Regions from separate parts of the Kitasatospora sp. NPDC028055 genome, predicted to be linked through region 2. Evidence: riboswitches for the same ligand, from Rfam matches in the RefSeq annotation. Region 2 holds a riboswitch; each other region holds the start of a gene.
What was found. A riboswitch is a leader RNA that binds a small molecule or an ion and turns the genes downstream of it on or off. The one in region 2 is predicted to bind S-adenosylmethionine.
Positions count from the first base shown of each region.

Region 1: another riboswitch for S-adenosylmethionine. It lies ahead of AB0F71_RS04255 (aminotransferase class V-fold PLP-dependent enzyme); the one in region 2 lies ahead of AB0F71_RS14000 (IclR family transcriptional regulator).
Region 3: another riboswitch for S-adenosylmethionine. It lies ahead of thrC (threonine synthase); the one in region 2 lies ahead of AB0F71_RS14000 (IclR family transcriptional regulator).

Region 1 covers NZ_JBEZXE010000002.1:63,678-73,556, reverse strand. The annotation lists gene AB0F71_RS04280 (Rieske 2Fe-2S domain-containing protein) at 1-22, opposite strand, end outside; gene AB0F71_RS04275 (cytochrome c) at 31-840, opposite strand; gene AB0F71_RS04270 (heme-copper oxidase subunit III) at 1,028-1,648, opposite strand; gene AB0F71_RS04265 (hypothetical protein) at 2,055-2,480, shown strand; gene trpD (anthranilate phosphoribosyltransferase) at 2,600-3,676, shown strand; SAM riboswitch class IV at 3,922-4,039, shown strand; gene AB0F71_RS04255 (aminotransferase class V-fold PLP-dependent enzyme) at 4,092-5,456, shown strand; gene AB0F71_RS04250 (Lrp/AsnC ligand binding domain-containing protein) at 5,460-5,741, opposite strand; gene AB0F71_RS04245 (rhomboid family intramembrane serine protease) at 5,784-6,566, opposite strand; gene AB0F71_RS04240 (hypothetical protein) at 6,797-7,060, shown strand; gene AB0F71_RS04235 (NYN domain-containing protein) at 7,350-8,651, shown strand; gene AB0F71_RS04230 (NlpC/P60 family protein) at 8,852-9,879, shown strand, end outside.
Region 2 covers NZ_JBEZXE010000010.1:61,855-71,733, forward strand. The annotation lists gene AB0F71_RS13990 (SAM-dependent methyltransferase) at 1-1,906, shown strand, start outside; gene AB0F71_RS13995 (sialidase family protein) at 2,180-3,802, shown strand; gene AB0F71_RS14000 (IclR family transcriptional regulator) at 3,892-4,605, opposite strand; SAM riboswitch class I at 4,805-4,947, opposite strand; gene AB0F71_RS14005 (transporter suffix domain-containing protein) at 5,063-5,356, shown strand; gene AB0F71_RS14010 (MarR family transcriptional regulator) at 5,365-5,820, shown strand; gene AB0F71_RS14015 (hypothetical protein) at 5,951-6,208, shown strand; gene AB0F71_RS14020 (SRPBCC domain-containing protein) at 6,339-6,785, shown strand; gene AB0F71_RS14025 (metalloregulator ArsR/SmtB family transcription factor) at 6,782-7,186, shown strand; gene AB0F71_RS14030 (hydroxymethylcytosylglucuronate/cytosylglucuronate synthase) at 7,522-8,718, shown strand; gene AB0F71_RS14035 (M1 family metallopeptidase) at 8,973-9,879, shown strand, end outside.
Region 3 covers NZ_JBEZXE010000073.1:21,055-30,933, reverse strand. The annotation lists gene AB0F71_RS37690 (trehalose-6-phosphate synthase) at 1-1,119, opposite strand, end outside; gene AB0F71_RS37685 (glucosyl-3-phosphoglycerate synthase) at 1,158-2,180, opposite strand; SAM riboswitch class I at 2,330-2,465, shown strand; gene thrC (threonine synthase) at 2,483-3,763, shown strand; gene AB0F71_RS37675 (MoaD/ThiS family protein) at 3,791-4,069, shown strand; gene AB0F71_RS37670 (cold-shock protein) at 4,620-4,823, shown strand; gene groL (chaperonin GroEL) at 5,170-6,792, shown strand; gene AB0F71_RS37660 (hypothetical protein) at 6,941-7,300, shown strand; gene AB0F71_RS37655 (hypothetical protein) at 7,297-7,932, opposite strand; gene AB0F71_RS37650 (PadR family transcriptional regulator) at 8,019-8,396, shown strand; gene AB0F71_RS37645 (hypothetical protein) at 8,393-9,352, shown strand; gene AB0F71_RS37640 (copper homeostasis protein CutC) at 9,521-9,879, shown strand, end outside.

The DNA.
Region 1 (9,879 bases), on a different contig from region 2:
CCGGGAGCTTCTCTTCTGACATGTCGTGGCTCATGACTTCTTGGCCTTGGTGGTGTGGGCGGCGACCCAGATCGCGACCGCGATGAGCGTGCCGAGGCCGAAGATCCAGCCGAACAGGCCCTCGGTCACCGGACCGAGGCTGCCCAGGGTGAGACCGCCGGGGTTGGGCTCATCGTTGGTGGTGTGGCGGACGAAGGCCACGATCTGCTTCTTCTGCTCCTCGGGCATGGTGCTGTCCGGGAACGACGGCATGTTCTGCGGGCCGGTCTGCATGGCCTCGTAGATGTGCTTGGCGTCCACGCCCTCCAGCGACGGGGCGTACTTGCCCTTCGTCAGGGCACCGCCCTGGCCGGCGAAGTTGTGGCACTGGGCGCAGTTGGTGCGGAACAGCTCGCCACCCTTGGAGATGTCGTCCGGGTTGGTCGAGGTGTACTGCTTCGCGTCCGGCGTGGTCGGGCCGGGGCCGAGCGACTGGACGAACGCGGCGAGCTGGTCGATCTCGCTCTGGCTGTAGATGGCCTTCTTGCGCGGCACCTGGGCACCGGGCTGCTGGGCCGGCATGCGACCGGTGCCGACCTGGAAGTCGACAGCGGCGGAGCCCACGCCGACCAGGCTCGGACCGTCACTGCTGCCCTGGCCGTTCAGGCCGTGGCAGGAGGAGCAGCCCACGGCGAAGAGCTTCTTGCCCTCATCGATCGCGAGCGACTGCGCGGCGACGTCGGCCTGCGCCTTGTCGGCGGGCGCGAACGCGGCGTACAGCCCCCCGGTTGCCGCCAGGGCGAGAAGTAGGACGACCAGCGCCGCCAATGGGTGGCGCCGTCGTGCGGAGAGCTTTTTCACGGAATAACCCCGGTGTCAGGATCTGGTCGACTGGTGGGTGCACCCGGCGGCCGGTCTGGCCGGCACGAGGTTGCCTGTCCAAGGCTGCGCGCGCGGTCGGTCGGTGGGAGCGTCGGCACCGGCAGAAGCGGCCCGTCGCCGGTGAGGGCGGGGGCCGCTGCCGGTGGCCAGCGACCTGATCAGCTGGTTACTTGATCAGGTAGATGGTCGCGAACAGGCCGATCCACACGACGTCGACGAAGTGCCAGTAGTAGGACACGACGATCGCGGCGGTGGCCTGCTCGTGCGTGAAGCGCTTGGCTGCGTACGTCCGTCCCAGGACCAGCAGGAAGGCGATCAGACCGCCCGTCACGTGCAGACCGTGGAAGCCGGTGGTCAGGTAGAACACCGTGCCGTACGGGTCCGAGGACAGCGAGAGGCCGTCGTTCTTGACCAGCTCGGTGTACTCGTAGACCTGTCCGCCGATGAAGATCGCGCCCATGAAGAACGTCAGGGCAAACCACCCGCGGAGCTTCTTCACGTCACCGCGCTCGGCGGCGAACACGCCGAGCTGGCAGGTGAGTGAGGAGAGCACCAGGATCGTGGTGTTGACCGAGGAGAACGTCACGTTGAGGGCGTGCGCCTTCTCGGCCCAGAACTCGGCTCCCTTGACGGAGCGGAGCGTGAAGTACATCGCGAAGAGGGCCGCGAAGAACATCAGCTCGGAACTGAGCCAGACGATCGTTCCGACGCTGACCATGTTCGGTCGATTGACCGATCCGTGCGCGTGCCCGGTTTCTGTTGCTGTTGCTGTCGCCACGACGGACATTATGTCGGTCCCTTATTCCGTCTTCACGTCGGGGGGTGTCCCTCGGAGTGTCCGGTGCGTGCGGTATGCCCGCTTGACGGGCGACGGGGGGTCCGGACGGAGGCTGAGCAGCGGCGTGTCCCTTTTCTGACGGTTCCTCGGAGGGGCCCGCGACCCCGTTGCCCGGCGCGTCGTTGCACGGTCGGCCCAGTGCCGTGCCGTAGGGGGACGGGACGCCGCACGGCCGTCCGGGTGGACCGGGCGGGTCCGGGCGGGTCCGGGTGACGGGCCGTCCTCCGAGCGGGTGAGTCACGGGCGCGGCGGCTTGAGGGGGAACGTGCGCGAGGGGGACCGGCGACGGGGGAAACGGGAGTAGCATCCGGATCAGGTGAACGTGGTCCGGATCACACTTGAGGGAGCAGGGTCCATGGCGTACACGACCGACGAGACGCTCACCGTCCTCGTCTACAGCGACGACCGCAACACCCGCGAGCAGGTGCTGACGGCGCTCGGCCGTCGCCCTGCCGAGGATCTTCCGGAGCTGTCCTACCTCGAATGCGCGACCACCCCCGCGGTGCTCAAGGCATTGGAGAAGGGCGGCGTCGACCTCTGCGTGCTGGACGGCGAGGCGGTGCCGGCCGGCGGCCTCGGCCTCGGGCGCCAGCTCAAGGACGAGATCTACGGGTGCCCGCCGGTGTTGGTGCTGATCGGCCGGCCGCAGGACTCCTGGCTCGCCGCCTGGAGCCGGGCCGATGCCGCGATCTCCCGCCCGGTCGACCCGGTGGCGCTGGCCGAGGCGGTCGCCACCCTGCTGCGGGCCCGGATGGCCAAGCGGGCCCCGGCCACGCGTTGAGCGGTGCCGTCTCAGTACTGGAGATGAGGGCGCCGTAGGCGCCCCGCCGCTCGATAGGCTGGCTCCATCCGTACGGACGTCCCCCCTCGCGGGGGAACCGACAACAGCTGGAGTCAGCCATGGTGAACGTGAACCCTGCGAACGGTGGTACCGACCCCGCGCAGGTGGTCCGCACCTGGCCGGACCTCCTGGCGGCGCTGTTGAAGGGGGAGGACCTCGACCGCTCGTCCACCGCGTGGGCGATGGACCGGATCATGAGCGGCGAGGCGTCCCCCGTCCAGGTGGCCGGGTTCATGGTGGCGCTGCGGGCCAAGGGTGAGACGGTCGACGAGATCGCCGGCCTGGTGGACGCGATGTACGACCACGCCGAGCCGCTGGACATCCCCGGCCCGGCGGTCGACATCGTCGGCACCGGCGGGGACCGGGCGAAGACCGTCAACATCTCGACCATGTCGGCGATCGTCGCCGCGGCGGCCGGGGCCAAGGTGGTCAAGCACGGCAACCGGGCGGCCTCCTCCTCCAGCGGCTCCTCGGACGTGCTGGAGAAGCTCGGGGTGGCGCTGGACCTCTCCTCCCGGCGGGTGGCCCAGGTGGCCGAGGAGGTCGGGCTCACCTTCTGCTTCGCGGCGAAGTTCCACCCCTCGATGCGGCACGCCGCCACCGCGCGGCGCGACCTCGGGGTGCCCACCGCCTTCAACATCCTCGGCCCGCTGACCAACCCGGCGAGGGTCACCTCGCACGCGATCGGCTGCTTCGACACCCGGCTGGCCGGGCTGATCGCCGGGGTGCTCGCCCGGCGCGGGGCGACCGCGCTGGTGTTCCGCGGCGACGACGGGCTGGACGAGCTGACCATCACCACCACCTCGCGGGTCTGGCTGGTGCGCGACGGCGTGGTCACCGAGACCACCTTCGACCCGCGGGACGTCGGCATCGAGCTGGTCGGCATCGAGGCGCTGCGCGGGGCCGACGCCGCGTACAACGCCGAGGTCGCGCGCCGGCTGCTGACCGGGGAGCGCGGGCCGGTGCGGGACGCCGTCCTGCTGAACACGGCGGCGGCGCTGGTCGCACTGGACCTGGGCGACGCCCCGCTGGCGGAGCAGCTCGCGGCGGGCATGGCGCGGGCGGCCGAGGCGATCGACTCCGGCCGGGCGCAGGACCTGCTGCGGCGCTGGTCGGAGGCCACCAGCCGGATCTGAGGCGGTAGTTGGGGCCCGTGCCGATCCGTCGGCACGGGCCCTTCGTGCCCGCCTCGATGTACCCGCCCCGAGCCGAAGGGGCGCGCCGGTGTCGAAAGTCGAGGAGCGACAAGCGAGGTACGAGCGCCGGAGCGACGAGCGTCGGCGCCGGGTCCGAGCGCCCCGGAGGCGAGCGGGCGAAGACACCGTCCGGATGGTGGATGCCTGTTTGACCGTCCGACGTGCCCGACCTAGAGTCTTCGCCAGGTCATGAGTGACAGCGCCAAGCCCCAGCTGGCTGTCCGGCAACCCTCCGTCCGTGGCGGGGTGCCCTGGGTGAGGACCGGGTCGCCGGGCAAGCCGTCCGCGCGACAAGCGCGGACACCGGACGATCTGCACTCCCGGGGTCCCTTACCCCGTGAAGGAGTGCATCCCCATGTCCCTCTCCCTCGGAACCAGCGCCCCGCTCGCCGTCCTCGGCCACGACGTCGAGGTCCCGCTCGTCAGCGGTGAGAAGGTCGGCTACGCGGCGCTCGACTACGCGGCCAGCGCGCCGGCGCTCCAGCGGGTGTGGGACGACGTCGCCGCCTACGCCCCCTACTACGGCAGCGTGCACCGCGGCGCCGGCTACCTCTCCCAGCTGTCCACCGACCTGTTCGAGCAGAGCCGCCGGACCGTCGCCGAGTTCCTCGACCTGCGCGAGGGCGACCAGGTGGTCTTCACCCGCGCCACCACCGACTCGCTCAACCTGCTGGCCGCCGCCGTCCCGGCCGGCACCCGGGTGTTCGCCTTCGAGACCGAGCACCACGCCTCGCTGCTGCCGTGGGCGCACGCCGGGCTGGAGGTCGGCTACCTGCGGGCGCCGCGCTCGCGGGCCGAGGCGGTGGCCGCGCTGGAGGAGGCGCTGGCCGCGGCGCCGGAGGGCCCGAAGCTGCTGTGCGTCACCGGCGCCTCCAACGTGACCGGCGAGCTGTGGCCGGTCGCCGAACTGACCGGGACCGCGCACCGGTACGGCGCCCGGGTGGTGCTGGACGCCGCCCAGCTGGCCCCGCACCACCGGGTCTCGGTGCGCGAGCTGGGCGTCGACTGGATCGCCTTCTCCGGCCACAAGCTGTACGCGCCGTTCGGCGCCGGGGTGCTGGCCGGCCGCTCCGACTGGCTGGACGCGGCCGAGCCCTACCTGGCCGGCGGCGGGGCGACCCGGACGGTGGCCCGGGAGCTGGACGGCTCGGTGGCGGTGCAGTGGCACACCGGCCCGGCCCGGCACGAGGCCGGCTCGCCGAACGTCATCGGCGCCTACGCGATCGCGTCGGCCTGTCGGGCGCTCACCGAGGCCGGCTTCGACGCGCTGGAGGCCCGGGAGCGGGAGCTGGTCGAGCGGCTGACGGCGGGGCTGGCGGAGATCCCCGAGGTCCGGGTGCTGAACCTGTTCGGGGCGGGCTCGGCCCGGGTGGGCGTGCTGTCCTTCGTCGTCCGCGGCTGGAACAGCTCGCACTTCGCGGCCGCGCTGTCCGCCGAGTACGGCATCGGCGTGCGCGACGGACTGTTCTGTGCGCACCCGCTGGTGCGCACCCTGCTCGGTGACGAGGATTCGGCGCCCTCCGAGTGCGGGGCGCCCGAGCCCTCGCTGCCCGGTGAGCGCAGCCTGAACGCGATCCGGGTGAGCTTCGGGGCCGGTACGCCGGACGAGCACGTCGAGCGCTTCCTGGCCGCGGTCCGCGAGCTGGTCACGGACGGCGCGGCGTGGAACTACCGCAACGAGGGCGGCCGTTGCGTCGCCGACACGCGCCGCGCGGGCTGAGTCCTACTCGTCCAGGCCGAGGGCGAAGGCCGCTTCCAGGTCGTGCTGGGAGTAGGTGCGGAAGGCGATCTGGGTCTCCGTGTGGGCCACACCCGGGACCTTGTTGAGCCGGCCCGGGATGACCTCGGCCAGGTCGTCGTGGCGGCGCACCCGGACCATCGCCACCAGGTCGTATCCGCCGGTCACCGAGTACACCTCGCTGACGCCCTCGATCGCGGCGATGGCCTCGGCGATCTCGGGGATGCGGTCGACACTGGTCTTGATCAGGACGATGGCGGTGATCACAGTTCGGGCTCCTTGATGCGGGTGCGGCCAGCGTATCGGGCCTCAGCCGGGGCGTCTCGGGGGGTGGCCGACCACGGTGCAGGCGTACAGGAAGCCCGCCGAGAAGCCGATCACGTGCACCAGGTAGGCGACCCCGGGCCCGGCCGAGTGCACCGACCACCACTGCAGGGCGAACCAGAGGCCGAGCACCAGCCAGGCCGGGAAGCGCAGCGGGAGGAAGAGGAGCAGCGGGACGAGGGTGGTCACCCGGGCCCGCGGGTGGAAGCGCAGGTAGGCGCCGAGCACGGCGGAGATCGCGCCCGAGGCGCCGATCAGAACCCGGGTGGAGTCGGGCGCGTGCGACTCGGCGAGTGCGAAGCCGTACGAGGCGGTGCAGCCGGCGGCCAGGTAGAAGAGGAGGTACCTGGCCCGGCCGACCCGGCGTTCCACGGTCGGGCCGAAGACGTGCAGGAAGAGCAGGTTGCCCAGCAGGTGCAGCCAGCCGGCGTGCAGGAAGAGGCCGGTGAGGGCGGACACCGCCGGGTGCTTGCCCGGGGTGGGGGCGGCGGGGCAGCCGGGGACCGGGTCGGGGGCCTCGGCCAGCTGCCCGGCGGTCAGCGGGTGGCCGGTCAGCAGTTCGGCGGGGACGGCGCCCCAGCGCTGCTCGTACCGCTGCTCGGCGCAGATCCGGGTCTGGCCGGTGCCGTACAGGGGGTTGAGGCCGGCCGCCGGGCCGAGCAGGAAGACCAGGGTGTTGACCGCGATCAGGGCGTAGGTGACCGCCGGGGCGGGCAGCGCCGGGCGGCCGTCCCGCGCGTCGGTGTGGTCGGGGGCCGTGAGCGCCATGCGGCCAAGCATCCCTCCGGGCGCGGCAGGTGACACGGCGGTTTACGGCAGGTGGACTACTGGGCCGTCCGGCGGGGCGGGACGGGCTCCGGTCATCTCGGCTGACCGGTGGTCCTGGTGGTTGCCCCAGGCAATAGGCTTGGGGCGGGCATTCCCGCCTCCCGCCGCCGACGCCGGGGCTCCGGGGGGAGCGCCTCGCCCGCCCAGGGACCAGCCGAGAGGACCCCCCGATGACCGTCGCCGCTCCGACCGCCGAGACGCGCTGGCGCTGCACGCTGTGCGGCAACCTCACCCGCTTCGACGTGACCCGCTCCGCGCGGGTGACCGAGTTCCTGCACTTCGACCTGGCCGGCGAATCCCGGGTCGAGGAGACCGAGGTGCACAGCGAGACCGTGGAGTCGGTGCGCTGCCGCTGGTGCAACGCGGTGGACCAGGTCGAGCTGGTGGCCCGTCCGGGCGCCGAGGGCGTGGAGGCCCCCGCCGCGCAGGGCTGACCCCGCCGGTGCGGTGGGCGGTGCGCGACGCCGCCGTCCACCGCACGGGACAATACAGACAAGACGCACGGAGCGTGACGACAGGGGCGGCCGCGGCCGCACCCGCTGGACCAGGATCGGAGCCGAGGACGTGGTGGACGCAGCGAGGGAGCCCGGCGAAGCGCAGGGGCTTCAGCCCGCTGCGCCGGCACCGGAGCCGGCCGCCGAGCCGGGCCCGTCCGAGACCGAGCTCCCGGAGGGCCCCGGCGCGGCCCCGGCCGGTGCGGGTGCCGAGCGGGCGGCCGAGAAGCTGGACCGGCCGCTACCCGAGGGGGTGCGCCGGCGGGTGGTCGGGCTGGCCTCGGACGCGCTGGGCGGGCTGCCGCCCGGGGAGCTGCCGCAGAGCCTGCGTCAGTACGTCAAGTTCACCCCCGCGCGGCGGGCCAAGTACGCGGCCACCGCGCTGGCGGCGGCGCTGGAGTCCGAGCCGGCCTTCCGGGTGCGGATAGCGGAGCGGCTGCGGCTGGGCCAGCCGGACCTGGTGAAGGCGCTGGAGTCGGGGACCGTCCCCGGCGCCGCCGATCCGATGGACGTCGCCGCCGCCGCCTACCTGGTGCGCTCGCCCGGCTGGAGCCGACTGGTCGCCGAGGCGGGCGAGGAGGCCGAGCGGGCCGGCGCCGAGGACGCGGCGGCGGAGGCCTCCCGGCTGGTGGAGAAGCTCCAGGCCGAGCTGGCCGAGGTGCGGGCCGCGGCGCGCGCGGACCTGGAGCGCCAGCGGGCGGAGTTCGAGGGCGTCCGGCGCGAGGCCGAGTCGCTGCGCAAGAAGGTGCGGTCGCTGGAGAGCGACACCCGGCGGGCGCAGGCCGAGACCCGGCGGGTGACCGGGGAGCTGGAGGCGGCGAGGGCGCAGGCCGCCGGGGAGCGCAGCGCGGCCGAGTCCGAGGCGCGGCGGCTGCGGCACCGGGTGTCCGAACTGGAGACCGCGGTCGAGCAGGGCCGCCGCTCGGCCCGGGAGGGCCGCAGCGTCGAGGACATGCGGCTGCGGCTGCTGCTGGACACCGTGCTGCAGTCGGCGCAGGGCCTGCAGCGGGAGCTGGCCCTGCCGGTCTCCCAGATCCGCCCGGCGGACCTGGTGGAGGCGGTGGTGCCGGGGGCGGCCTCGCCGCACGACGTGGCCCGGCGCGGCCTGGCCGAGGACGACCCGGCGCTGCTGGACCAGCTGCTGGCGATCCCGCAGGTGCACCTGGTGGTGGACGGCTACAACGTGACCAAGACCGGGTATCCGGCGCTGCCGCTGGAGCAGCAGCGGATCCGGCTGCTGGGCGGGCTGGCGATGCTGGCCCAGCGCACCCAGGCGGAGGTCACCTGTGTGTTCGACGGGCAGGACCTGGACGTACCGGTCATCATGGCGCCGCCGCGCGGGGTCCGGGTACGGTTCAGCCGGACCGGCGAGACCGCGGACGAGCTGATCCGCCGTCTGGTCCGGGCCGAGCCGCAGGGCCGCCCGGTGGTGGTGGTCTCCACCGACCGGGAGGTCGCGGAGGGCGTGCGGAAGGCGGGTGCGCGCCCGGTGGCCTCGGTGCTGCTGCTGAACCGGCTGGCCCGGCCCTGAGCTGGGGCCGGAGGCGGTGACGGCAGGTCAGTGGGGTTTCCGTGCGGGTGTGCGGATCCGGTGAAGTCAGTGGGGGAACCGGAGTTCACGCCTTCGGGGGAGTGGCAAAACGGGTAGATCTTCACTAGGGTCTGGCGTCAAACCTATTTTCCGGAATCTCACCTGATCAGGTGAGTCCGATGGAAGAAGGAGCCGGTCTCTTGGCCTCCCACCGCCGTCCGAAGCAGCCCAGCCGCGCACGGGTCTCCGTGCTCACCGCTGCTGCTGCGACCGCGGTCGCCCTCTCCGCGCAGGTCGCCGCGCACGCGGCGCCGCAGCCGAACAAGAGCGACGTCAAGGCGCAGATCGACCAGCTCCAGCAGGAGCAGGAGCAGGCGGCCGAGAAGTACAACGGCGCCAAGGAGCGTGCCGACCAGCTCCGCAAGCAGGCCGACCAGCTCCAGGACCAGGTGGCCCGCAGCCAGGACCAGATGAGCCAGCTCCAGGTGGGCCTGGCCCAGGTCGCGGGCGAGCAGTACCGCACCGGCGGCATCGACCCGTCCGTGCAGCTGATGCTCTCCTCCGACCCGTCCGGCTACCTGGACAAGGCGTCGAGCGTCCAGCAGGCCAGCACCACCCAGACCGAGGCGCTCAAGGGCCTGCTCGACCAGCAGCGCCGGCTGGACCAGGAGAAGGCCGAGGCGGCCGCCGTGCTCGCCTCCCTGGACTCCACCACCAAGGACCTCAACCAGGCCAAGGCGGACGTCAACACCAAGTTGAAGGCCGCCCAGGACCTGCTGAACTCGCTCAGCGCCGCCGACCGGGCCGCGCTCCGGGCCCAGCAGCAGCAGGACGACCGCGCCTCCCGCGGCGCCGACCGGGTCGACCTCAGCAACCTGCCGCCGGCCAGCGGCTACGCCGCCGTGGCGGTGGCCAAGGCGATGAGCAAGCAGGGTTCGCCGTACGTCTGGGGCGCCACCGGGCCCTCCACCTTCGACTGCTCGGGCCTGATGGTCTGGGCGTACGGTCAGGCCGGCGTCTCGCTGCCGCGCACCTCGCAGGAGCAGGGCCACATCGGGACCGCCGTGACGCTGGCCACCGCCCAGCCGGGCGACCTGGTGATCTACGGCGGCGACATGCACCACGTCGGGATGTACATCGGCAACGGCATGGTGGTCCACGCGCCGCACACCGGTGACGTGGTGAAGGTGATGAAGGCCGACGCGATGTCGATCAACACGATCCGCCG
Region 2 (9,879 bases):
CTCCTCCCACCGCGCCGTACGGATCGCCCGCCGGGAGGGGCACCGTGCCGTGATGCGGCCCGGCATCAGCGCCCTGGACGTGCTCTGCGCCGACCTCGGGGTGGACCCGAGCACCCCCGGCATGCAGACCTTCGAGGCCTCCGACCTGCTGATCCGCGGCCGGCGCATCGACCCGGGCCTGCACCTGGTGCTCTGGCAGGTCGGCATCGTCGGTGAACTCGACTACCGGCGCGCCGGGTTCACCAACCGGCACCTGCCCGTGCTGCTGGACCGGCTGGAGGAGGTCTACGGACCGGACCACACCGTGGTCAACTACGTCGGCGCCCGCTACCGCGGCCTCGAACCCGTCACCGCCGAGCACACCGTCGCCGCCCTGCGCGACCCGACCGTGCAGCGCACCGTCACCAGCGCCTCCACCTGGTACCTGGCCCCCACCGCCGCCGCACCGGCCGACCCGCAGGTGCTGCGCCGCCTCGGACTGCTCCAGCCCGGCCAGACCGTCCGCCCGCCCGACGGGCCGCTGCGCACCATCGACGAGTACGGCCCGCGGGAACTCACCGCCCTCGACGGCTTCGCCGACTTCCGCATCCCGGCCGCGTACCACTGGCAGGAGGACACGGCCGGCGCCCGCTTCGTCCTCGCCCTCGGCGAGGACAGCGCCCTGCGCGAACGCTACGTCCGCGAGCCCGCGGCCGCCGTCGCCGACTGGGCACCACCGGAGCTCGGCGCGGCCGAACGCGCCCTGCTGTCCCGGCGCGAGGACCTCGCCCTCCAGGCCGCCGCCCGCGGCGTACGGCACCGGCCCGCCCCGGAGGCCGCACGACGGCTGCGCACCCTGCTGACCCGCAAGTCCGAGGCACGCGCACTGCTGCGGGACGGCATCACGGGCTGGCCGTCGCTCCGCCAGGACCTGGACTCCGTCCTGGCCGACGCCCTCTACCCCTGGACGGGCCTGTACGGCACGCCGGACGGCGAGCTGTCCGTCTACGTCCTGGGCCGCGCGACCGACCCGCCCCGGCACCGGGTCCACGTCGACGGCCGCCGGATCGCCGACCCGCGCTACGAGCGCGGCGTGCTGCGCTGGCGCGAGCCGGACGGCAGTGGCGGCGAGCTGCGCACCGAATTCGGCCGGGACGGGCGGCGCCGACTCGTCGGAACCGTCAGCGCTGCCGGTACCACTGAGGCAGCAGGCTCCGTCGCGCGCACTGTCTGCCTGACGGAGTACCCGCTGCCGGAGACCCCGCCGCTCGCCGACCTGGTGGGTGCTTACCAGGCCGAGGGCGTGCGGGTGGACGTGGTGTCCGACGCGCCCGGCGCGCTCCCGCGCCTGCACGTCACCGTCGACGGCGAAGCCGTCACCGCGGCGGTGCTGCTCGGCCCGACGGGCTTCGAGGTGGACGCGGTCACCGTCCCCTTCGACCGGCCGCTGCCGGACGTCCCGCCCTGTCTGTACGGGGACTACCGGCTGCGGCTGCCGTCCCGTCCGGACGCCGGTGCCCTGCTGCGGATCGCGGCGGACGGGGTCACCCTCGACGGACGGCCCGTGCTCAAGGCCGAGTCGAGCGGTCGGCGCCTCGGCTGGCAGGACGGCCCGGCCCCGGTGCCCGGCGCCGAGCTCACCCTGCTGCTCGACCCGATCACCCTGCACCCGATGCTGCACGGCACCGGCCGGACCGCGGACGGCACACCCTTCCCACTGGTCGGCATGGTCCCGGTCGAGGCCGAGGCAGCCCAACGGCTCGCCGCCCGGCCCCGGTTCGGCATCCCGCCCGGCCCCTGGGCCCACCTGACCGCCCTCGCCACCGAGGCCAGCCAGGACGGCGGGCTGTTCTGGTGGCACGGCTGGGAACAGTCGGCCACCGCCCTACGGACCGTCCACCAGGCCCTGTGGGCGAGCGGGCGGTAGACGCACCGCACCGGACGGCCCGTATAACCCCAGGTCAGGGAGGGGACGGCGGCCGATGGTACGGACTCGGTAAGGAGCGCGCGCGGACCGTTGGCGCGCCCCCTGCCGCTGGCTAGACTCGCGCGGCCGACCGGGCATCCCGTGCGGCCGACCGACCGGGCATCCCGAGCGGCCGACCGGGTGCCGACTCCCGTTCGGCACCGGAGCAGGGCAGCACAGCGCAGCACCACCCAGGACACCAGGCACCTCCCGCCGACGACCATGGGGGTCTCCATGCAGTTCCGCACCAGGGCACCGCTCGCCACCGCGACCGCAGCGCTCCTCCTCGCCGCCGTCGTCGCCGGTACCCCTACCCCGGCCGGTGCGGCCGCGGCCGGCACGAACCCGCCCGACGCCTCGCCCGGCGCACCGCTCGCCGTGATCTCACCCGGCGATCCGTACGCTTCCTGCGACCTCGGCGCGGACGGCGACGGCACCAACTACCCGGGCGCGGAGGAGGAACCGTACGCCGCCGCCAACCCGCTGGACCCGGCGAACACGATCACCATCTACCAGCAGGACCGCTGGTCCAACGGCGGTGCCCGGGGCCTGAGCTCCAGCTACACCACGGACGGCGTGCACTTCACCCAGACCGCCCTGCCCTTCACCCACTGCGCGCCGGGCGGACTGGCCTACCAGCGGGCCTCCGACGGCTGGGTGAGCTTCGGCCCCGACGGCACCGCGTACGCCAGCGCCCTGGTCTTCGACGCCACCACGGCGCGCAGCGCGGTGGCCGCCGCCACCTCCACCGACGGCGGGCGCAGCTGGCAGCACGTCACCGAGCTGATCAGCGACGACGACCCGGCGATCACCGACGACAAGAACGCCGTCACCGCCGACCCCGTGCACCCGGGCGTGGCCTACCAGGTCTGGGACCGGGTGGACCAGGCCGCCGGCCCGACCCCGGTCTTCGACGGGCCGGGCTACCTGTCCGTCACCCGGGACCACGGCCGGACCTGGTCCCCGGCGAAACCCTTCGTGACCACCGCCACGACGCCGAACACCCAGACCATCGGCAACCAGATCGTGGTCGACCCGCGCACGGACACGCTGTACGACTTCTTCGACTGGATCACCTTCACCGACGCGACCGCCACCACCGTCAGCGACGTGCACTTCGGCATGGTCAGCTCCACCGACCAGGGCCGCACCTGGAGCCGGCCGGTCCGGGTCGCCGCCGACACCTCCGTCCCCGAGGTCCACCCGAACGCGCCCGCCGACGCCACCAAGTCCCTCCGGGCCGGCGCCGGTCTGCCCAGCGTGGCGATCGACCCGCAGACCGGTGAGCTGTACCTCGCCTACGAGGGCTCGGAGTCCGCCGGCGGCAGGTACGACGCCATCCAACTCGTGCACTCCACGGACGGCGGCCGGACCTGGAGCGGCCCGACCCGGCTCAACCAGGCCCCGGGCGCACCGGCGTTCACCCCGTCCATCACCGTGACGGCCGACGGCACCGTGGCCGTCAGCTACTACGACCTGCGCTACCTCACCCCGGGCGACACCTCCACGCTGCCCACCGCCGCCTGGCTGCTCAGCTTCCCTCGCGGCGGCGAGAACAGTCCGGTCGAGCGGCAGATCTCGCCGGTCTTCGACTGGCTCCAGGCGCCGTACGCCGGGGGCCACTTCCTCGGCGACTACCAGGCCCTGATCGCCGACGGCCGCCTGGTCCGCCCGGTGCTGGTGACCGCCAACAGCGGCGCCCCGCTGAACTCCACCGACGTGTACAGCGGCCGCTTCCGGCCGGACACCCTGCGCAGCCCGGGCGCGTCCGCACCGACCACCCAGGCGGCGCACACCGGCGCGCGCACCGGGGCGCCCGCCGTCGGCCTGCGCGCCGTGCAACACCTGCGGCGCTGACCCGACCGGCGGCCGCCGGCGCGGAAGCGCTCCGCGCCGACGGCTGCTCGGCCTCGAACGCTCAGGTCCGAGCCGCGCCGGCGGCCCGGTCAGGGCCGGTGCAGCGCGTCCGTGAGGTGACCCGCCGCCTCGATGACGGCCTGGGACAGGCGCGCACCCGGGTGCCGGCTGAGCCGTTCGATCGGCCCCGAGACGGAGACCGCGGCCACCACCCGGCCGGCCGGGCCGCGCACCGGCGCGGAGACGGAGGCGACGCCGGGCTCGCGCTCGCCGATCGACTGGGCCCAGCCCCGGCGCCGCACCCCGCTGAGCGCGGTGGCGGTGAACCGGGCACCCTGGAGCCCGCGGTGGAGCCGCTCGGGCTCCTCCCAGGCCAGCAGGACCTGGGCGGCGGACCCGACCTTCATCGGCAGGGCGAGGCCGACCGGCACGGTGTCCCGCAGGCCGAAGAGGCGTTCTGCGGCCGCCACGCAGATCCGGACCTCGCCCTGCCGGCGGTACAGCTGGGCGGTCTCGCCGGTGACGTCGCGCAGGTGGGTGAGGACGGTGCCGGCCGCGGCGAGCAGGCGGTCCTCACCGGCCGCCGCCGAGAGTTCGGCAAGCCTCGGGCCGAGGACGAACCGGCCCTGGAGGTCCCGGCCGAGCAGCCGGTGGTGCTCCAGTGCGACGGCGATCCGGTGGGCGGTCGGCCGGGCCAGGCCGGTGGCGTCGACCAGCCCGGCCAAGGTGGCCGGGCCGGCCTCCAAGGTGCCGAGGATCGAGGTGATCTTGTCGAGCACGCCGACGCCGCTCGTGTTCTCCATGGACGGGTACTCCAGTCTCAGATCCCGTGAGCGACGGGTGGGTACGGCTCACGGGCGCTCCGTTGGGGTGGGAGCGGGGTGGTCAGCGGGGACAGGCCTGCGGGGACAGCAGATCGCCTGCGCCGAGCACGAAACGGGTACGCGAAAGGGCCGGGGCGGGAAGCGCCCGGGCGAAGGACAGCACTGAGAGCACCGTGTCTCCTCATCTTCCCCGCGCCACGTTGGCGACAGGCCGGAGTTGGCACTGACCCCGGACGGCACGGCGCGTACTTCGGACGCCGGGTCGAACGGGGAGTTGCCGGGGCTTCGTAGGGCCGGTCCCTCCACCCCTCTGGATGATTCGCGAAGAACCATACAAGATTTCCCGGGCGCCCCGCCAAGCCTTTCCCGAACACCCCGCCCCCGGAGCCCGTCGGGGTCCTTGACCACGGATTATTTAGATTTCTAAACTATTTCCATGACTGCGACCCCGGCGACCTCAGCACCCCAGAAGAAGCCGCTCAGGTTCAGGATCGGCATCGCGCTCCTCATCCTGAGTGCCCTGACCTACGTGGCCGTCCTCGTCATCCTCTTCCTCCCGCTGGACTCCGGCACCAAGGCCGCCGCCTTCGGCGGGACACTCGTGGTCGCCGAGACGAGCGCCCTCATCGGCATGGCCGGCGTCGGCAAGGAAGCCATCCGGGCGGTCAGGTCCCGCCTGGGGCTCCGGAGGCGCAGCCGCGCCGCCGAGCAGCCGCCGACCGCGGAGTGACGAGCCCGATGGACACCGGCGAAAGACCCGACGGTGCCGACCTGCACGCCCGCAGTGCCCGACTCAACCAGCTCTTCGCGGACCTGCGGCTCCTGTCGGAACGACACGGGCCCCGCTACGACGAGTTCGGGCTCACCGCCCAACAGCACCTCGTGCTCGGGCAGATCGTGGCCGACCCGGACGTCACCCCCAAGGACCTGGCCGAGCGCCTGGGCGTGTCCAAGGGCGCCGTCAGCCAGCACCTGGCGCGCCTGGAGAAGGACGGCTACCTCTCCCGGCAGCGCAGCCCCCGGGACGGACGCGTCCACGTCTTCCGCCTGGAGGCCCTCGGCACGGCCTACCGACAGACCGTGCTCCGGTACGAGCGGGAGCTCCACGCCGCCTACGTCGCGAAGCTCTCGGCCACGGACATGGCGGAGATCGAGTCCGCACTCGGGAAGTTGAGACGGGTCTTCGAGGAGTGACGCCACCCGCCCCGGACGCCACTCGTGAGCGATCTCAAGTGATCGCTGCCTCACCGTGCGGCGGCTGCCGACCGGCCGCACTGCCCGACTGCGGTGATCGGCGACGGCCAGGCCACGGGAGAATAGGAGGGTGACCAGCACTCAGCCGATCCCCCGGGGCCTCACCGCCCTCATCCCCGACGCCCGCACCAGGGCCACGCCCGGCGAGCGGGCCGCCTCCCAGCTCCTCCACCTGCGCGAGGCGACGGTGCCCGTGCCGGTCCTCGCCGCGGCCGCCGAGCTGATCACCCCGCTGTTGAAGGACGAGGACCCGGCGACCCGCGCGGCCGCCACCGCCGTCCACACCCGCCTGCTGGCGGCCATCCAGGAGGCCACCCCCGGGCGATAGCCCGCCAGGACGGGGAGAGGCCGGGTCCTTGGCGGCGGACTCGCGCGAGACGCAACCGTCAGGTTGCACCTGGCAGTGCGACGTGCAACTCTGGAGTTGCACCCACTGTCCGCGATGGAAGGAGCCCCCCATGAGCGAGGACCGGATCGAACGCGAGACCCTGATCGAGGCGCCCCTGGAGCGGGTCTGGTCCCTGGTGGCCGAGCCCGGTTTCTGGGTCGCCGACAAGGCGAGCCTGCCCGGCACCGTGGCCAGGGAGGGCGAGGAACTGGTGGCCAGGAACCCGGAGTACGGCGACTTCCCGGTGCGCGTGGAGAAGGTCGAGCCGCCGACCTACCTGGCCTACCGCTGGGCCAGCGCGTTCCCCGGGGAGGAGCTGCGCGAGGACAACAGCACCCTCGTCGAGTTCACCCTGACCCCGGAGGACGGCAGGACGCGGCTGCGCGTGGTCGAGAGCGGCTTCGCGGCACTGGCCGGGTCCGAGGAACTGCGCGGCAAGGCGGTCGAGGACAACACCGGCGGCTGGCGCCAGGAGCTCGACGCGCTCAGGACGCGCGCCGAACAGCCCGCCGCGTGACCGACCAACCCCACGGCGCCGTCGAAGCGGTCGACACCGTGCTCGCGGCCCTGGCCGACCCGACGCGGCGCCGGCTGCTCGAACTGATCGCCGCGCAGGGCGAGGCCACGGCGACGACGCTCGCCCGGCACCTTCCCGTCTCGCGCCAGGCCGTGGTCAAGCACCTCGCCGTCCTGGACGCCGCCGGACTGGTGAGCAGCGGCCGCGTCGGGCGCGAGGTGCGCTACACGGTGCGGCCCGCGGCGCTCGACACCACGGCGCGTTGGATGGCTTCGCTCGCCGCCGACTGGGACCGCAGACTGGCGCACATCAAGCACGTCGCCGAGGCGGCGGAGCGGGAGTCGCGAACCGGTCGTGACGATGCGTCACGTCCACCGGAACAACCCCACGGAGGAACCTGACCAGGTCGACCGCCTGACGGCACGCCCCGGGTCCGGCCGGTCGGTCGCCAAGCCGCCGACCGACCGGCCGTCCACCTGCCCGTCGACCCCTCCGTTCGTCAATGCACCGAACGGGAGCTTCACCTTTCGGGGTGGTTAGGTCTCGCTTTTCCGTAGGTAGTCGAACCGACCCTTCTCCGAGCGCCTGGTACGAATACGGAGCGACAGAAGATCCGGTACGGGCGGGGGAGTTGACAGGGATGCGGGCGAGGACGGGGATCACGAGGGCAGAGGCCACGACGGCGAGGACCACGACAGCGGGGACCACGACGGCGAGGGCCACGACGACGGTCGCCGTGGCCGGGGTGGAGTTCGGCTGGGGCAGCTCGGGGAAGTTGAGCGCGGTGCTGTCCGCCCTCCGGGCCCGCGGCGGCGAGCGGCTGAGATTCATCGGCCTGGCCTCCGGGCTGGGCAGACAGCTGCTCGCCGAACAGCCGGTGGAGCGCTGGTTCGACCTCCCGGACGAGCGGTCCGGCCAGGAACTGGGCCGGATCGTCCAGGCGCAGCGCGTTCAGGCGGCACTGGTGGTGCTGGACGGCGGGCTGGCCAACGCGCTGCAAGCCTGCGGGGTGCCGGTGGTGTTCGTGGACAGCCTGCCGTTCCTCTGGACGGACGGCGACCGGCCCGACCTCCCGCTGGACGCCGAGGTGTACTGCGCCCAGCGGTGCGTGGAACTGCCGCCGGAGGGCGCCGGGGTGCTGGCCGACGTGCACCGGCTCCGCTGGGTGGACGCCGTGATCGCCGACGGCGGCGCCGCCCGCGGCAGCCCTCCCACGCCGCACCCCCGGCGCGCCCTGCTCAACCTCGGCGGGCTGCGCGCGCCCCACCTCGCGGACTGGGCGAGCTATCCCCAGCTCGTCCTGCCCGCCGCACTGGAGGCACTGACCGCGAGCGGGGTCACCGAGGTGCACATCGCGGGCAACCTGCCGGCCTGGCTGGCCGCGCAACTGGTCGACTCCTGCGCCCACCCGCCCGTCACCACCGTCGGCGCCCTCCGCCACCAGGAGTTCCTGCACCGCCTCGCCGACTGCGACGTACTGCTCACCTCCCCCGGGCTGACCACCCTCCTGGAGGCCGGGCAACTCGGCACCCCGACGCTCTGCCTGCCGCCGCAGAACCTCAGCCAGATCTTCAACGGCCGCTTCCACAGCCGGGCGCTCGGCACCGACGTCCGCCTCCGTTGGCACCAGGAGGTGTTCGACGAGGAGGAGGCACTGGCCCTGCGCGCCCACGGCGAGCGCAAGGCCCTCGACCTGATCCACGGCGGCATCGCCCGCGCCGCCGACCTCGGCCGCCACCGTACAGCCGCAGCCGTACGGCAGGGCCTGGTCGAGAAGCTCAAACGGCTGGCCGACGGGGCTGCCGCGGCTCCACCCGGCCCGGACTGGACGGCGTTGACGAGCGCGGTCGGCACCGCCGGTGCGGCCCAGGTCGCCGACGTCCTGCTGCGGCTCCTGGCCGACTCCCCGGGAGCCGACCAGCCGCTCCACTGACCAGGCCGACTCGGCGGCCCAGCCGACGGCAGACCCAGCGGCCGGCCCGGCGGATCACTCCGACGGAGGGCTGCTGCGTGTCCCCGGGCTGGTCGAGGCCGTTCTCAGCCACGGTGCCGGCGACGCGCTGCCCGCCCCGGCAGGCTGGGCACAGCACGTCGGGACAGCGGCATGCGCGCTGACCCCCCTCCAGCACCCGCGCTTGCGGCCCTGCTCCCGACATCCCCGAGATTTCCGAGACTTCCGAGGTCCTCATGATGACGTCCACCGGCCCGCCCTTCCGGCCGGTCACATCCGCCCGGTTCACCACCACCGTCCAACGACTCCTCGACCGGTCCGAGGCGCCGTCCGGCCCGCGGCGCCTCCTCCTCCCGCTGCTCGCCGTCCTCGCCGTGCTCCTGTCGGTGGGCGCCGCACCACCCGGCCGCGCCCCCGCCGACCCGACCCGCACCCCCGGTGCCCCCACCTACACCGTGGAGTTGAGCAGCGACGCCACGGGTGCGCACTGGCGCGGCCACGAGCGGATCGTCTTCACCAACACCTCACCGGAACCCCTGCACGAGGTGTACCTGCGGCTCTGGGACAACTTCCGCGGCGGCTGCGCGACCCCGTCCGTCCGGGTGACCGGTCTGGACGGCAGCCCGGAGGTCGACTGCACCGCCCTGCGCGTCCCGCTGGCCCGCCCGCTGCCCCGGGGCGCTTGCGACACGGTCGAGTTCGACCTCGGCATCGACGTCCCCGACGGCCTCGACCGCTTCGGCCGGGACGGCGCGTTCAGCTTCATCGGCAACGCCCTGCCCGTCCTCGCCGTCCGCGACGGGGCGGGCTGGCACCTGGACCGGTACAGCGAGCTCGGCGAGTCGTTCTACGGCCTCGCCTCCGACTTCTCCGTCACCCTCGACCACCCCACCGAGGTCCTGGTGCCCGCCACCGGAACCGCCGTCGACACCCCTGGCGGACCGGGCCGCACGGTCACCCGGATCGGCGCCCGGCAGGTCCGCGAATTCGCCTGGGCCGCTGGGCCGTTCCACCGGATCGAGGGCCGGTCCGGCGACGGCGTCCGGGTCGCCGTCTACTCGGTCAGCAGTGTCACCGCCGCAGACGCCCGCGCGATGCTGGACCTCTCCCTGCGGACCATCGACGACCACTCCGCCCGCTACG
Region 3 (9,879 bases), on a different contig from region 2:
GATCAGGGGTTGCCAGGTGGGGGTGGCGAATTCGGCGTTGACGGCGGCGGCGAGTTCCTGGACCGCGGCGGTGTAGTCGCGGTACTCGGCGAGGTCGGTGCGGGACGGGTAGGCGAAGGCGATGTGGACCACCCGGTCGTGCCACTCGGGGTGGGTGCGGAGCAGGTGCCGGTAGGCCTGGAGGCCGCGGACGATGTTCTTGCTCAGCTCGGTGCGGTCGACCCGGACGATCGTGCGGCGGTCGCCGACGGCGGCCCGGAGGGCGGCGAGGCGCTCGTCGACGTCGGGGCGGTGGGCGCGTTCGCGCAGGAAGTCGGCGTCGGCGCCGAGGGCGTGCACGCCCAGCTGGGTGGTGCGGCCCTGGTGGGTGACGGTGAGGGCGGCCGGGTCGAAGACGGCGCCGAGGAGGTCCTCGCAGCAGGCGGCGAAGGCGCGGGCCCAGCGTTCGGTGAGGAAGCCGGCCCGGTCGGCGCCGAGGATGCCGGTCAGGACGGCCCGGGCGACGTCGTCGGGGAGCAGCCGGTAGTACTCGGGCGGGGCCCACGGGGTGTGCGAGAAGTGGCCGATCCGCAGGTCGGGGCGGGCCTCGCGGAGCAGCGCCGGGGTGAGGGAGAGGTGGTAGTCCTGGACCAGGACGGCGGCTCCCGGGGCGGCTTCGGCGGCCAGGGCGGCGGCGAAGGCGGCGTTGTACGCCTGGTAGGCGGCCCATTCGGTGCGGAAGTCGGCGTCGAAGGAGGGCGCGGTGGGGGTCGCGTAGAGCAGGTGGTGGACGAACCAGAGGGTGGAGTTGGCGACGCCGTTGTAGGCGCGGGCGAAGGTCTCCGGGTCGATGTCGAGCATCCGTACGGCCTGTCCGCCGACCTCGTGCCCGGCGCGGTCGAGGCGGCCGTCGGGGGCCTCCCGGGCGGCTCTGCGGTCGGCGTCGCCCAGGGCCGCGCAGACCCAGACGGCGGTGGGGTCGTCGATCGCGGACAGGCCGGAGACCAGGCCCCCGCCGCCGCGGCGCAGGGTCAGCGTGCCGTCGTCGGCGGTGCCGAAGGACACCGGTCCCCGGTTGGAGGCCACCAGGACGGGGGCGGTTCCGGTCGCACTCGAACGTTCGGTCGTGAGATCGCCCATGGTTGGGATGTTGCCTGGGGGTCCGGGTGGCAAACCCGTCAACGACGGGTGGCGTACTCGGGGACGGTGTGCATCGGGGGGCGTTCCAGGGCCGTCACGGGGTGGGTGTGGGCGGTGAAGGCGCGGGTGTGCGGGTCGCGGGTGAACTGGGTGAGGTGGGGGTGGACGAGGTCGGCGGAGGCCTTGAGGCGGTGCGAGCGGTCGAGGCGTTCCAGGGCGGTGCGGTAGATGGTGGCGGCCATCCGGCCGAGGGCCTGGCCGTCCTGGTGGCGGTGGTGCCGGACGCCGACGTCGACCTGGGCGAGGGCGTCCAGGCCGACCAGGTCGAGGGCGTCGATCAGGAGGCCGATCTCGACGCCGTAGCCGGTGGGGAAGGGCAGCCGTTCGAGCAGTGAGCGGCGGGCCGCGTACTCGCCGCCGAGGGGCTGGACGAAGCCGGCGAGTTCCGGCCAGTGGAGGTTGAGCAGGGGGCGGGCGACGAGTTCGGTGACCCGGCCGCCGCCGGTGGGGACGATCGCGCCAGTGTCCCCCGCCGCGGAGCCGCCGACTTCGAGGGGGCGGTCGTACATGGCCTTGACCAGGTGGATGTCGGGGTCGGTGAGCAGCGGGCCGACGATGCCGGAGACGAAGGCCGGGTCGAACTCGCGCAGGTCGGCGTCGATGAAGCAGACGATGTCGCCGCGGGTGACCAGCAGCGAGCGCCAGAGCACCTCGCCCTTGCCGGGGACGGCGGGCAGCCGGGGGAGGATCCGGTCACGGTGTTCCACCCGGGCGCCGGCCTCGGCGGCGACGGCGGCGGTGGCGTCGGTGGAGCCGGAGTCGACCACGACGAGTTCGTCGACGAGTGGGATCCGGTCCATGAGCTCGCGCCGGACGGTGCGCACGATGTCGCCGACGGTGGCCTCCTCGTCGAGGGCGGGGAGGACGACGCTGACCGTCCGGCCGGTGCGCCGCTTGGCGGCGAGGAGGGCGTCGACCGGCCGATCGGCCGCGCTCCACGAGCGGCGGCGGAGCCAGGACGCCGCCTGCGGGAGGAGCGCGTGGGTCGGTTCGGCGGGCACGGTGACTCTCCTCGGCGGGATCGGGTGGGACGGGTCATCTCGCTTGGCGGACGGTCCCGTTCAGGTTTGACGCCTTCGGATACAGTCTTCGTACAGCGGCCGGACCTTTGCACGCCGGGGTCGCCGCTGCGCACCACCACAATTTCACAAGCTCATCCAGAGGGACTGAGGGAACGGCCCGTTGACGTCCCGGCAACCTTCTCGCTCGGCTGTCGTCGACAGGCCCCGGCGGGACAGGTGCCAATTCCGGCCTGTGGCGCGTCCGCGCCGCGGGGAAGATGAGGAGAGAGGCCTCCGCCATCATGGCTATCGACACCGTCGCACCCGTTTCCGTCGACCTCGGCCCCGCCGCCGCGCTGTCCTGTCGGGAGTGCGGGACCCGCTTCCCGCTCGGCCCCAGCTTCGCCTGTGCGGAGTGCTTCGGGCCGCTGGAGATCGCCTACGAGTTCGGTAGCGAGCGCGCCGAGGAGCTGCGCAAGCGGATCGAGTCCGGCCCCGCGTCCATCTGGCGGTACGCGCCGCTGCTGCCGGTGCCGGCCGACGTCGCCTCGAAGCCCAACCTGAACCCCGGCTGGACCCCGCTGGTGAAGGCGGACAACCTGGGCCGGGAGCTCGGGTTCACCGCGCAGCTGCACGTCAAGGACGACTCGGGCAACCCGACGCACTCGTTCAAGGACCGGGTGGTGGCCTGCGCGATCGAGGCGGCCCGGGCGTTCGGCTACACCACGCTGTCCTGCTCGTCGACCGGCAACCTGGCCGGTGCGGTGGGCGCGGCGGCGGCCCGGGCCGGGTTCCGCTCCTGCGTGTTCATCCCGCACGACCTGGAGCAGGGCAAGGTCGTGATGGCCGGGGTGTACGGCGGTGAGCTGGTCGGCATCGAGGGCAACTACGACGACGTGAACCGGTTCTGCTCGGAGCTGATCGGGGACCCGGCCGGCGAGGGCTGGGGCTTCGTCAACGTCAACCTGCGGCCGTACTACGGCGAGGGCTCCAAGACGCTGGCCTACGAGATCTGCGAGCAGCTCGGCTGGCGGCTGCCGGAGCAGATCGTCATCCCGATCGCCTCGGGCTCGCAGCTGACGAAGATCGACAAGGGTCTGCAGGAGCTGATCAAGCTGGGTCTGGTCGAGGACCGGCCGTACCGGATCTTCGGTGCCCAGGCGGAGGGCTGCTCGCCGGTGTCGGCGGCGTTCAAGGCCGGCCGGGACGTGATCAGGCCGGTGAAGCCGGACACCATCGCCAAGTCGCTGGCGATCGGCAACCCGGCGGACGGCCCGTACGTGCTGGACATCGCCCGGCGGACCGGCGGCGCGGTGGAGGACGTCACGGACGCGGAGGTGGTGGCGGCGATCCGGCTGCTGGCCCGGACCGAGGGGATCTTCGCCGAGACCGCGGGCGGGGTGACCGTCGGCGTGCTGAAGAAGCTCGTGGAGACCGGCCTGCTGGACCCCGCCAAGGAGACCGTCGCGATCAACACCGGGGACGGCCTCAAGACGCTGGACGCCGTCTCCGAGGCGGGCATGACCGCCGTCATCCGCCCGACGCTGGACTCCTTCCACGCCGCCGGCCTCGCGTCCGCCTGATCCACCCCCCACCCCGCTAGGAGAGTCATGAGCGCCACCGTCCGCATTCCCACCATCCTGCGCACCTACACCGGCGGCGAGGCCGAGGTGACCGCCGAGGGGGCCACCCTGGGCGAGGTCATCGCCGACCTGGAGCACAACCACGCGGGCATCGCGGCCCGGATCCTGGACGACACCGGCAAGCTGCGCCGCTTCGTCAACGTGTACGTGAACGACGACGACGTGCGGTTCGCCGACGGTCTGGCGACCGGGATCACGGACGGTGCGAGCGTTTCGATCATTCCGGCGGTGGCCGGCGGCTGCTGAGCCGTTCCCGCCGTTTCCCGGCCGTCCGCGCGTACGGAATTCCACTCTCCGTGCGTGCGGGCGGCCGCTTGCATTTCGGCGGGAATATTTTCGGTCGGAGTCGGAGTAGAGTGTGGCTCTGCTGGGAACAGGGCTTCCCCTTCCGGCACTGGGTGCTTCGCCGGAGCTCGTCCGGACGCTGAGACCGCCCCGGGGCCGGGGCCGTGAAACATGTCAGGCAGATGTCAGAATTCCTGCAGGCATTTGAGTAATTCGTCCGCTATGTCCGGCGCTGATTGCCGATTTTCTCCCGGTTTGTTCGCTCTTGTCTCTTGACGGGGCTGCGGAATTCCCGGCGGCTGACCCTGTTGCAGAGGGCGTCGATCCGGATACATTCAGCGGCGGTCGACGTAATCAGCCGCTCACGGAAGCCGTCCGGCGCCCCGCTGCGGAGGATTGCGGCGTGCACGGCTGCGCCCAGGGGGGGTTCCCCGGGCCGGCCTTCAAACCAGACCCGGGCCCGCGACCTGCGGGCCCGTGAAGGGCCAGCACAGCACTAGGGGAGTTCGGAATGGCTCAGGGCACCGTCAAGTGGTTCAACGCGGAGAAGGGCTACGGCTTCATCGCGGTCGACGGTGGTGCGGACGTCTTCGTCCACTACAGCGCGATCCAGATGGACGGCTACCGCACCCTCGAGGAGGGCCAGCGGGTCGAGTTCGAGATCTCCCAGGGACAGAAGGGCCCGCAGGCGGACATGGTCCGCGCGGCGGTCTGACCTCTTCCGGCACCCAGGAGCTCGGCGCGGCCCACGGCTGGTGACCACTCGCTTCTCGACGGGCCCGTACGACACGCGTCGTACGGGCCCGTTCGCGTTCCCCGGGCGGGCCGTCCGGGCTCCCGCGCGGGGGCGGACGGTGGCTCGCGGGTCGGTCATTGGGCTTGCACTCGACCACCCGGAGTGCTAATCATTGGCGTTAGCACTCACAGTGTGAGAGTGACAGCGGACCGGGTCGGTGAGGCCCCCGGGAGCGGTAGGGGAATGGACCTCCGCGCACCAGGGCCGTCCGTCGCGGGCACCCCTTGGTCCGAGCAGTCGACCGTGTCCCGGAGGACCACTTCTGATGGCCAAGATCATCGCCTTTGATGAGGAAGCTCGCCGCGGCCTTGAGCGTGGCATGAACCAGCTCGCCGATGCAGTGAAGGTCACGCTCGGCCCCAAGGGTCGCAACGTCGTGCTGGAGAAGAAGTGGGGCGCCCCCACGATCACCAACGACGGTGTCTCCATCGCCAAGGAGATCGAGCTCGAGGACCCGTACGAGAAGATCGGTGCGGAGCTCGTCAAGGAGGTCGCCAAGAAGACGGACGACGTCGCGGGTGACGGCACCACCACCGCCACCGTGCTCGCCCAGGCCCTGGTTCGCGAGGGTCTGCGCAACGTCGCCGCCGGCGCCAACCCGATGGCCCTCAAGCGCGGCATCGAGAAGGCCGTCGCCGCCGTCTCGGACCAGCTGCTGGCCCAGGCCACCGACGTGGAGACCAAGGAGCAGATCGCCTCCACCGCCTCCATCTCCGCCGCCGACACCCAGATCGGCGAGCTCATCGCCGAGGCCATGGACAAGGTCGGCAAGGAAGGCGTCATCACCGTCGAGGAGAGCAACACCTTCGGTCTGGAGCTCGAGCTCACCGAGGGCATGCGCTTCGACAAGGGCTACATCTCCGCCTACTTCGCCACCGACCTGGAGCGGATGGAGGCGACCTTCGAGGACCCGTACATCCTCATCGCCAACTCCAAGATCGGCTCGATCAAGGACCTGCTCCCGCTGCTGGAGAAGGTCATGCAGAGCGGCAAGCCGCTCGTCATCATCGCCGAGGACGTCGAGGGCGAGGCCCTGTCGACCCTGATCGTCAACAAGATCAAGGGCGTCTTCAAGTCCGTCGCCGTCAAGGCCCCGGGCTTCGGCGACCGCCGCAAGGCCATGCTCGGCGACATCGCCGTCCTCACCGGCGGCACCGTGATCTCCGAGGAGGTCGGTCTCAAGCTGGAGAACGCCGGCCTGGACCTCCTGGGTGGCGCCCGCAAGGTCGTCATCACCAAGGACGAGACCACCATCGTCGACGGTGCCGGTGACAGCGACCAGGTCGCCGGCCGCGTGAACCAGATCCGCGCCGAGATCGAGAACAGCGACTCGGACTACGACCGCGAGAAGCTCCAGGAGCGCCTCGCCAAGCTGGCCGGCGGCGTGGCCGTCATCAAGGCCGGCGCGGCCACCGAGGTGGAGCTCAAGGAGCGCAAGCACCGCATCGAGGACGCCGTCCGCAACGCCAAGGCCGCCGTCGAGGAGGGCATCGTCGCCGGTGGTGGCGTCGCGCTGCTGCAGGCCGGTGTCGCCTTCGACAAGCTGGAGCTGGAGGGCGACGAGGCCACCGGTGCCAACATCGTCCGCGTGGCGCTGGAGGCCCCGATCAAGCAGATCGCGACCAACGCCGGCCTGGAGGGTGGCGTCGTGGTGGAGAAGGTGCGCAACCTCCCCGCCGGTCACGGCCTGAACGCCGCCACCAACGAGTACGTCGACCTGATCGCCGAGGGCATCATCGACCCGGCCAAGGTCACCCGCTCCGCGCTGCAGAACGCCGCCTCCATCGCGGCGCTGTTCCTCACCACCGAGGCCGTCATCGCCGACAAGCCGGAGAAGGCCGCCGCGGCCGCCGGCGGCGGCATGCCGGGCGGTGACATGGACTTCTGATCCTGATCGGACTCCGATCGGATCGGCTGATCCTCGTCCGCGTGGGCGGTTCCCTTCGGGGGGCCGCCCACGCGGCGTTTCGGGCGCGGGCCGCTCCGGCCTCGGGCCTGTGTTTTGAACCCATGGGCGGGCCGCGGAGAATGGACGGATGGCTTCCGATGACATCGAGACCGCCCTGCACAACGCCCGGGCCCTGATCCTGGCCGACCTCACCGCGCGGGACGTGGCGGACGCCGCCGTCGTCTCGCTGGTGGAGCAGGCCGTCACCCACCGCCGCTGGTGGCTGGAGCAGTGGCCGGACGGCACCGACTACGTGCTCGGGCTGGTCGCCCAGGACGTCCAGGACGCGCTGCTGGAGGCGTACGGCCGGTGGCCGCTGTGCACCACCTGCGCGGCCGACGGGGACCCGCACGCGCTGGGCGTGGAGCCCGAGTTGGGGCCGGAGCCGCACTGGGTGTGCGGCAAGCAGGGGGCCGTGGTGGCGCCGGTGGGGGAGCTGGGAGCCTAGTCCTCGCCGAGCTGTTCGAGCTCGGTGGTCAGGTTGGTGCGGGCGGTCGCGGCGAGGCGCCGGTGGGCGTCGGGGGTGCGGTAGAGGGCCGGGAGCGCCAGCAGGTGGCGCAGGACGGCGGCCCGGCCGGTGCGGAAGTCCGGCTCGGGGACGAAGGCGTACTCCTCCCGGACGGCGGCCGCGTAGGCCGCGTAGGCCTCGGGGGTGCCGCCGAGGACGGCGAGGTCCGCGTCGCAGAGCACCTCGCCGTCGCGGTCGCCGGGGGCCGGGTCGTGGCCGACGGTGAGCAGGACCAGCCGTTCGACCTCGGCGACGCGCTCGGCGGGCAGGCCGGCGGCGGTCAGCGCGCGGACGGCGAGGGCGGCGCTGCGCTCCTCGTTCTCGGTCCGGTCGGGGCGGTACACGGCGTCGTGGAACCAGGCGGCGAGCCGGACGGTGTCGGCGTCGGCGGCGTGCCCGGCGAGCGCGTCGACGTGGTGCAGGACGGCGCGCAGGTGCTCGGTGGTGTGGTACCGGCGGCGCGGGTCCGACCAGCGGCGCAGCAGTTCGCGGCCGTACGGTTCGGGGTCGTCGGTGGCGCCGCAGCGGTGCAGCAGGGCGGTCCAGGCGGTGAGCAGGTCCTCGGTCGGCATGGGGCACATTGTGGCGGGTCCGGTCGGGTCGGATCGGCGCGGGCCGGTGCTGGACCTATAGGTAGGTTGACGATATATGTAGTCGTATGACAGAACGCTCCATGCAGGAGCCCACGCTGCTGCTGCTCACCGCCCTGGCCGACCAGCCCAGACACGGCTACGCGCTGATCCAGGAGATCGCCGCCATCTCGGACGGCCGGGTCAAGATGCGCACCGGCACCCTGTACGGCGCCCTCGACCGGCTGCTGGGGCAGGGCCTGATCGAGGTCGCCGCCGAAGAGGTGGTGGACGGACGGGCCCGGCGCACCTACGCGCTGACCGGGGCCGGCCGGGACGCGCTGGCCGCCGAGGCCGGACGGCTGCGCGCCGTGGCCACCGAGGCGGAGCGGCGACTGACCAGGATCCGGTCGATGCTGCCGGGCCGGGCCGGGGAGCGGCCCGCGACAGGGGGAGGACTCTCATGACCATGCCGGTGATCGGTCCCGCGCCCTCGGCGGTCCTGCGGGCCGCGCTGCGGCTCTACCCGGCGGGCTACCGGCGCGAGCGCGGTGCGGAACTGGCCGAGGTGTTCGCCGACACCACGGCGGCGGGCGGCCGGGTGGCCCTGGCCCGGGAGGTGCTCGGCCTGGCGGTGTACGGGCTGCGGGTGCGGCTGGGCCTGACCGGCGCCTCGGCGGCCGGGCGGCTGCTGGCGCTGGCGGCGCCGATGATCGCCGGCGCGGTGGTCGGTGCCGTCATGGTGCCCTGGGTGCTCGCCCTGGAGCGGACCACCAGGTGGCTCGCCTGGGACGACTCGTTCGGCACCCACGTCCGGGCGTTCGCCCCGCCGGTGGCCGCGCTGCTGCTCGGGGTGGCGGCGCTGCTGGGGCGGTGGACGGCCGTCCGGGCGACCTCGCTGGTCCTGGGTGCCATCGGGCTGTACAACCTGGGGCGGGCCGTCCGGGTGCCGGGTCCCTTCGACGTCTGGTGGGTCGGCTACATCGGGATGGCCTCGCTGCCGTTCGTGGTGGCCGCGCTGCTGCTGGTCCTCGCGCCGACCGACCTGCTGCCCCGGCCGAACCTGCGGACCGCCGGGCTGGTGCTGGCCTCGGTGGTCGCCGGCGGGCTGCTGGAGGCGGCGCAGAGCTGGGACGACACGACCTTCCCGCTGGACCTCCAGTGGTTCGTGGTGATGCTGATCGCCCCGACGCTGCTGACCTTCACCGGGTTGCGCGGGCGGCTGGGCCCGACGGCGGTGGGGCTGGCGGTGCTGGTGCTGACCGGGCCGGGCAGCCTGTTCAACATCTGGCGGGAGTCCCGCGGGATCTCGCACCTGCTGCCGATGGCGGTGCCGGTGGTGGCCGTGCTGGTCCTGGTGGCGGTGGCGGAGCGCCGGTTCGGCCGGCGGGCGGCCGTCGGGATGGTGCCGGGGCGGGCGTGACCGGGGCCCCGTCCCCGGCGTGATCAGGCTTCCGCCCTCGGCGTGACCGGCCCCCGCTCCCGGGGGGACCGGCCCCCGCTCCCGGCGTGACCGGCCCCCGACCCCGGCGTGACCGGAACGGGGGTGCGGGTCTCGCCGGGGGCGGGGGGATGTGGCAGGCTGTCTGATATGTCTAGACCAATTTTCGAAGTCATCGCGCTGACGCCCCAGGACGCCCAGGCAGCCGAGTCCGGCGGCGCCGACCGGCTCGAACTGGTCACCGACATGGCCGCCGACGGACTCACCCCCTCCGTCGAGGACTTCGCCCGGATCCGCGCCGCCGTCGAGCTCCCGCTGCGCGTCATGCTCCGGATCCGGGACGGCTTCGCCCCCGGCGACCTCGACGAGCTGTGCGCCCGGGCCGCCGCGCTGCGGGCCGAGGGCGCCGAGGAGTTCGTCCTCGGCTTCCTGGACACCGGGGGCGCCGTCGACCTGGCCGCCACCACGGCCGTCGCCGAGGCGATCGCCGGCTGCCGCTGGACCTTCCA